Linked DNA regions of Chelatococcus sp. HY11. The protein of the gene in region 1 interacts with the protein of each later gene in a pairwise test. Links are inferred from orthologs where the notes say so. Each region holds a gene or a part of one and is shown on either strand. Other genes may lie near its edges. The genes, in order: KIO74_RS04910 and KIO74_RS07820.

Region 1 (3,111 bases):
TTGAGGGACGCGGATGCGCCCGGGAATGAAAACGCCCGGCTCGATAGGGCCGGGCGCTGAATTCAGTTCAGGATGATGGCCGGCCTCAGGCCGCGTTCTCCTGGACAGCGCCGAGACGCTTGTCGAGATAGCCGTCGACCGTGGTCATCAATTCCTCGAGCTTGCCCTCGAAGAAATGGTTGGCGCCGTCGACGACCGCGTGCTCGATCTGAATGCCCTTCTGGGTCTTCACCTTCTCGATGACGCTGACGACCTCGCGCAGCGGCGCGACGCGATCCTGCGAGCCGTGGACGAAGAGGCCCGACGACGGGCAGGGCGCCAGAAAGCTGAAGTCATAGCGGTTCGCCATGGCCGCGATCGACAGGAAGCCCTCGATCTCGGGGCGACGCATCAGAAGCTGCATGCCAATCCAGGCGCCGAAGGAAACGCCTGCGATCCAGCAGGTACGGGCTTCGGGATTGACTGACTGCGCCCAGTCAAGCGCTGCCGCCGCATCCGACAACTCGCCTTGGCCGTGATCAAACGCGCCCTGGCTGCGCCCCACGCCACGAAAATTGAAACGAAGAACGGAGAAGCCGCGATTCACATAAGTGTAATAGAGGCTGTACACGATCTGGTTATTCATCGTGCCGCCAAACTGGGGATGCGGGTGCAGCACGATGGCGATTGGCGCACCTTTCTCCTTGGCCGGATGATAGCGGCCTTCTATACGTCCGGCGGGTCCGGTGAAAATAACTTCAGGCATTGGCTCCGACACCATGGCCGTGAGAAGGCATGAGCTCAGCGAGGGACATAAAAGCTGACGTCCCTTGACTTCGTTTGCTGCAGCGCCATAAATCACGGTTAGAATTATTCTAAGGCCTACCGATGCGTGTATCTTGTTATGATACAACCGGACATCGGTAAGGCCGCCCACGCTTTCACGAGCGTATGTAGCACAACGAGGGGGGTTAAAGGCAAGACTTCCATGAAGTGGGCCCTTTTTCCCTGGAAACAAGCATGACGGCGGGTCGAGTTTATCTGGATTACAATGCGTCGGCGCCACTCCGTCCGGAGGTGGTGGAGGCGATGCTGCGTGTCCTCACCACGTCCGGCAATGGCTCCTCGGTCCACCGGGAAGGTCGCGCCGCGCGCGCCGCCATCGAGGAGGCGCGCGGCAAGGCCGCGGCTCTGGTAGGGGCCGAGGCCGCCAAGCTTGTTTTCACGAGCGGCGGCACCGAGGCGAATGTGCTGGCCTTGTCTCCTCATGTGCGGGTCCGCGGTTTCGATGGGCGGAACAAGGATCTCCCGCTGGCCCGTTGCTTCGTCGGCGCAACGGAGCATCCGAGCATTCTCGCCGGCGGGCGATTTCCAGCGGAGGCCGTGGCTGTCGTACCGGTGGATGGCAACGGCGTCGTCGACATCGCCTGGCTGGAGGAACATCTCGACGACAGCGCAGGCCGGCCTTTTGTGTCGCTGCAGATGGCCAATAACGAAACGGGCGTTCTGCAGCCGATCGGTGAGGTGGCGCAGCTCGTGCATGCCGCCGGCGGCATTCTGCATGTCGATGCGGTGCAGGCCGCAGGCAAGATGCCCATCGATTTCTCGACCCTCGGCGCCGACATGCTGAGTTTCTCGGCGCACAAGTTCGGCGGCCCGCAGGGCGCGGGCGCGCTGGTCTACAATCCGGGTATCGATCTCGGGCCCGCGCTCCTGCGTGGTGGCGGACAGGAAGAAGGCCATCGCGCCGGAACGGAGAATCTCGCGGCTATTGTCGGCTTCGGCGCCGCCGCGGCGATCGCATTTGGCGCGATTGATCACTATATGAACGCCATGGCCTTGATGCGCGACCGCGTCGAGCAGGATATGCGGAGTGTGTTGCCGGAGGTCGTCGTCTTCGGAGACGGGGTGGAGCGCCTTGCCAATACCTCGGCCTTCGCCATTCCTGGCGTCAAGGCGGAAACGCTGGTGATGGCCTTTGATCTCGCTGGCGTCGCGGTTTCGTCGGGGTCGGCCTGTTCGTCGGGGAAGGTGCGCCCCTCGCATGTTCTCGCCGCGATGGGCGTTGAACCTGATGTCGCGGAGGGGGCGGTGCGCATCAGTCTTGGCTGGGCGACCCGGGATGAAGACGTCGAACGGTTCGCGGCGGCTTTTGCCAGGGTCACGCGAAGCGTGTTGGCGCGTCGCCAAGGAGAGAGGGCGGCGTAGCGAGGTTGCCCGAGGGCGGGAAGACCCCGGGCTTACGATGACGGGAAACCACGGCCCTTGAAGCCGTGAGAGGAGTTGAGCAATGCCTGCAGTGCAGGAGACCGTCGAACGCGTTAAGGCGATCGACGTTGATCAATACAAATACGGTTTCGAGACCGAGGTCGAGATGGACCTGGCCCCCGTCGGCCTGTCCGAGGACATCGTCCGCCTGATCTCCGCCAAGAAAGGTGATCCTGAGTGGATGACCGAATGGCGGCTCGATGCCTATCGGCGTTGGCTCACCATGCGCGAACCGACCTGGTCGCGCGTGCAATATCCGCCCATCCCCTTCCAGGAACTCCACTACTACGCCGCGCCCAAGAAAAACGCGGCCCCGAAGTCGTTGGACGAGGTCGATCCCGAGATCCTCAAGACCTACGAGAAGCTCGGCATTCCGCTGCGGGAGCAGGAGATCCTCGCCGGTGTCGAGGGTGCCGGCTCGCGCGTCGCCGTCGATGCCGTCTTCGACTCGGTGTCGGTGGTCACAACCTTCAAAGAGGAGCTGAGGAAGGCAGGCGTCATCTTCTGCTCGATCTCGGAGGCCATCCGCGAGCATCCCGAACTGGTGCGCAAGTACCTGGGCTCGGTCGTGCCAGTGACGGATAATTTCTACGCCACGCTCAATTCAGCCGTCTTCACGGACGGCTCGTTCGTCTATGTGCCGGAGGGCGTGCGTTGCCCGATGGAGCTGTCCACCTATTTCCGCATCAATGAGCGCAACACGGGCCAGTTCGAGCGCACGCTGATCATCGCCGACAAGGGTTCCTATGTGAGCTATCTCGAGGGCTGCACGGCGCCGGCGCGCGACGAGAACCAGCTCCACGCGGCCGTGGTCGAGCTGATCGCCCTCGACGATGCCGAGATCAAGTACTCGACGGTGCAGAA
Region 2 (3,024 bases), 650 kb from region 1 along the record:
ACCCATCTGGAAGATCTCCCGGGATTCGTGGAGTTCCATCTTCTTCGCGGTCCGCGCGGCGAGGATCATATACTCTATTCCTCACACACCATTTGGCGCAGCAAGGCCGATTTTGAAGCCTGGACCAAGTCGGAGGCCTTCCGGCTCGCTCACAAGGGCGCAGGCTCGAGCGGCGCGCTTTATGTCGGGCATCCCCAGTTCGAGGGCTTCGAGGTCATCCAGACGGTGAAGCCGAGCGGCGCCGCCGCCTGACAAAACGCCCGATGGCCTCTGATCGTGGTTGCCGATAGGCTGGTCCACGGTGAGTGGTTAGGGAGCGCGGAGTTGTCGGACAGGAACGAAGCAACGCGGTCCGCTTTCCCGGTCGCTGCGATCGTCTACGAAAAGCGCGGCGACGCGGATGATATCCTCGCCGCGCTCGCGACGCGCCTTAGGGAGGCGGGCGTCTCTCTCGCCGGGCTCGTCCAGCACAATCGTCCCGGCGATGGCGCGCAGGTTCCAGCGCGGATGGTCGCGGAGGATTTGGCGAGCGGCCGCCTCATCGGCATCTCGCAACCCCTCGGTGCCGCCTCGGCCGGTTGTCGCCTCGACAGCCAGGCGCTCGCGGAAGCGGCGGCGCTCGCCGCCCGGTCGCTTCCCTCCGCCGCCCTCGTCATTCTCTCAAAATTTGGCAAGGCCGAGGTCGATGGCGGTGGGCTGCGCGCGGAGTTTATCGCCACCCTGACCCACGGCACCCCCCTTGTCACCTCGGTTCCGGCAAGCCGGCTCGCGGACTGGGAGGCCTTTCTCGGCAGCCCGTGGCATCATGCGGGCCATGTCCCCACGGAGGCTGGCGCGCGGAAGGCGTTCCTGGACGCCCTCGTCGCCTGGAGCCTTTCGCAGCTGGAATGGTCGCTTTCCCCGTCGTCCGCCGGAGCAGTCTAGGTGGCAGGCGTCAGCGAAACCCTTCCAACCGCCGGGCTGGTGCTTGCTGGCGGGCGCAGTCGGCGGATGGGCACCGACAAGGCGCAACTCGTCGTGGCCGGCAAGCCATTGCTCGCCCATGTCCTGGAACGCCTCGCCCCGCAATGTGCCGTGGTGGCGGTCAATGCCGGCGACGATGTCGCGCAAGCGACCGGCTTTGGCTACGACATCGTCAAGGATACCGTTCCGGGCCAGATCGGCCCGCTCGCGGGTGTTCTCGCCGGCCTCTCCTGGTGCGCGTCCAACCATCCGGATGCGGCGTGGATGGTGAGCAGCACGGTCGACACGCCTTTCTTACCCCATGATCTGGTGACACGGCTGCATGAGGCGCGCGCGCGCGCCGGCGCCGATATCGCCTGCGCGGCGTCGCATGGTCGAAGCCACCACGCGACAGCGCTCTGGCCGGTCGCGCTCGTGCCAGCGCTGCACGATGCCTTGACGCTCGAAGGAATTCGCGCCGTGGCGGCGTTCACGGATCGCTACCGCATCGCAGTCGTGGAATGGCCATCCGTGCCGGTGGATCCGTTCTTCAACGTGAATACGCCCGCCGATCGCGACGAGGCCGAGCGGCTCGCGGGGCTTGCCGGGTAAAGCGCCTCAGCGTTTCGGCAGATAGTTCGGAGGAAGAGCGGTCAACCGAAGCCGACTTAAGGGCAACGGCGTTCGATCGTGAAAATCAGCGTGTCTCCCTTACGTGCCTGCGAGACCAGGCGATCGCCCTGTTGCTGCAGGAGATGGGGAATGTCGATCGCGGCCATGGGGTCGGTGCAGGTGACAATGAGTTCGGTGCCGATGGCAAGCCGCTGGAGAGCCTTGCGCGTGTGCAGAACGGGCAGGGGGCATTTCAGGCCGCGCAGGTCGAGTTTGATCGCCATCGTGCAAATTCCAGGCGCAGAAGGGTTCGAGCGCGGCTCCCGTCGTCCTCGACCGCTGCTTCCTGCCGGAGGAGCGGCCATAGGTCAAGCTGTCGTGCGTGCGACCGCCCCGCCGCTATGCTATCTCCAACGGGAGACGAAACAAGGCTGACCATGACGCGCCCAATCGACACGACCGGCGAACAGCGGCTCATGCGCATGTCGATCGTCGTGACGCTTGTCGTCGCGTCGATCGGCGTGTTGTTCGGCCTTCTGTCCGGGTCGATGTCGATCCTGTTCGATGGCGTCTTTTCCGCTATCGACGCGGCGATGTCGTTGCTCTCACTCGGTACCATGCGTCTCATCAGCCGCGAGACAAGCCGGCGTTTCCAGTTCGGCTATTGGCACATCGAGCCGATGGTCCTGGCGTTCAACGGCGGCGTTCTCATGCTGCTGTGCTTCTACGCCTTCTTGAACGCTGTCGGCGATATCCTGGCGGGCGGACGGGTGCTCAACTTCGATCTGGCGTTGGTTTACGCGGTCATCGTTGCCATCGCCTGCTTCACCATGGTTTTCGTCGAGCATCGCAAGAACAGGAAGCTGCGGTCGGAATTCATCCGCATCGACACCCAGAGCTGGCTGATGTCCGGCCTGATCACCTTGGCGCTGCTCGTCGCCTTTGTGACGGCGCTGGTGATTGAGGGAACACGGTTCTCGCCCTTCATTCCCTATATCGATCCGTCTGTCCTGGCGGCGCTGACGGCTTGCCTCATCTTTGTGCCGGTCAAGATCATCCGGAACGCGCTTGGCGGCATTTTTCAGATCGCGCCCGCGGGCCTCGACGAGAAGGTCAGGGAGATCGTCGCGGAGGTCGTCGCGCGCAATGGGTTCATCACCTATTCGAGCTATGTCGCGAAGATCGGGCGGGCGCTGTTCGTGGAAATCCACATCGTCGTGCCTAAGGATTTTCCGGTCGGCACCATCGGCACGCTCGATGAAATTCGCAGAGAGATCGGGGACAGTCTCGGCGGCGGTGGGCCACAGCGCTGGCTCACCATCGCCTTCACGACGGACGAGACGTTGATCTGAAAGTGTCGCTCAAGGCCGCAGCGCGATCGCGAGATCCGGGCGGTCGGTTGTGAAAGCCGACACGCCGGCCGCGAAGGCCCGGGAGATCGCCGGCTCGTCATGCGCGGCGAAAACACCG

Evidence for each region.
Region 2: the proteins of KIO74_RS04910 (region 1) and KIO74_RS07820 interact in binary tests that used the Escherichia coli proteins (3 or more experiments, as listed by UniProt). The link is inferred for Chelatococcus sp. HY11 from one-to-one orthologs.

Annotation. Positions count from the first base shown.
Region 1 is NZ_JAHBRX010000001.1:1,030,074-1,033,184, forward strand. Bases 302-3,093 are described here. They hold KIO74_RS04910 (cysteine desulfurase family protein), read left to right. Parts: upstream 302-999; coding sequence 1,000-2,187; downstream 2,188-3,093. Other genes in these bases: KIO74_RS04905 (alpha/beta hydrolase), read right to left, coding at 302-745; sufB (Fe-S cluster assembly protein SufB), read left to right, coding at 2,270-3,093. In the rest of the region: more of KIO74_RS04905, read right to left, coding at 86-301; more of sufB, read left to right, coding at 3,094-3,111. UniProt on the Escherichia coli protein: Master enzyme that delivers sulfur to a number of partners involved in Fe-S cluster assembly, tRNA modification or cofactor biosynthesis. Catalyzes the removal of elemental sulfur from cysteine to produce alanine.
Region 2 is NZ_JAHBRX010000001.1:1,676,872-1,679,895, reverse strand. Bases 225-2,929 are described here. They hold KIO74_RS07820 (sulfurtransferase TusA family protein), read right to left. Parts: upstream 1,839-2,929; coding sequence 1,611-1,838; downstream 225-1,610. Other genes in these bases: KIO74_RS07810 (glycerophosphodiester phosphodiesterase family protein), read right to left, coding at 2,916-2,929; KIO74_RS07815 (cation diffusion facilitator family transporter), read left to right, coding at 1,992-2,906; mobA (molybdenum cofactor guanylyltransferase MobA), read left to right, coding at 925-1,554; KIO74_RS07830 (DUF2478 domain-containing protein), read left to right, coding at 325-924; hmuQ (heme-degrading protein HmuQ), read left to right, coding at 225-252. Outside these bases: more of hmuQ, read left to right, coding at 1-224; more of KIO74_RS07810, read right to left, coding at 2,930-3,024. UniProt on the Escherichia coli protein: Sulfur carrier protein involved in sulfur trafficking in the cell. Part of a sulfur-relay system required for 2-thiolation during synthesis of 2-thiouridine of the modified wobble base 5-methylaminomethyl-2-thiouridine (mnm(5)s(2)U) in tRNA.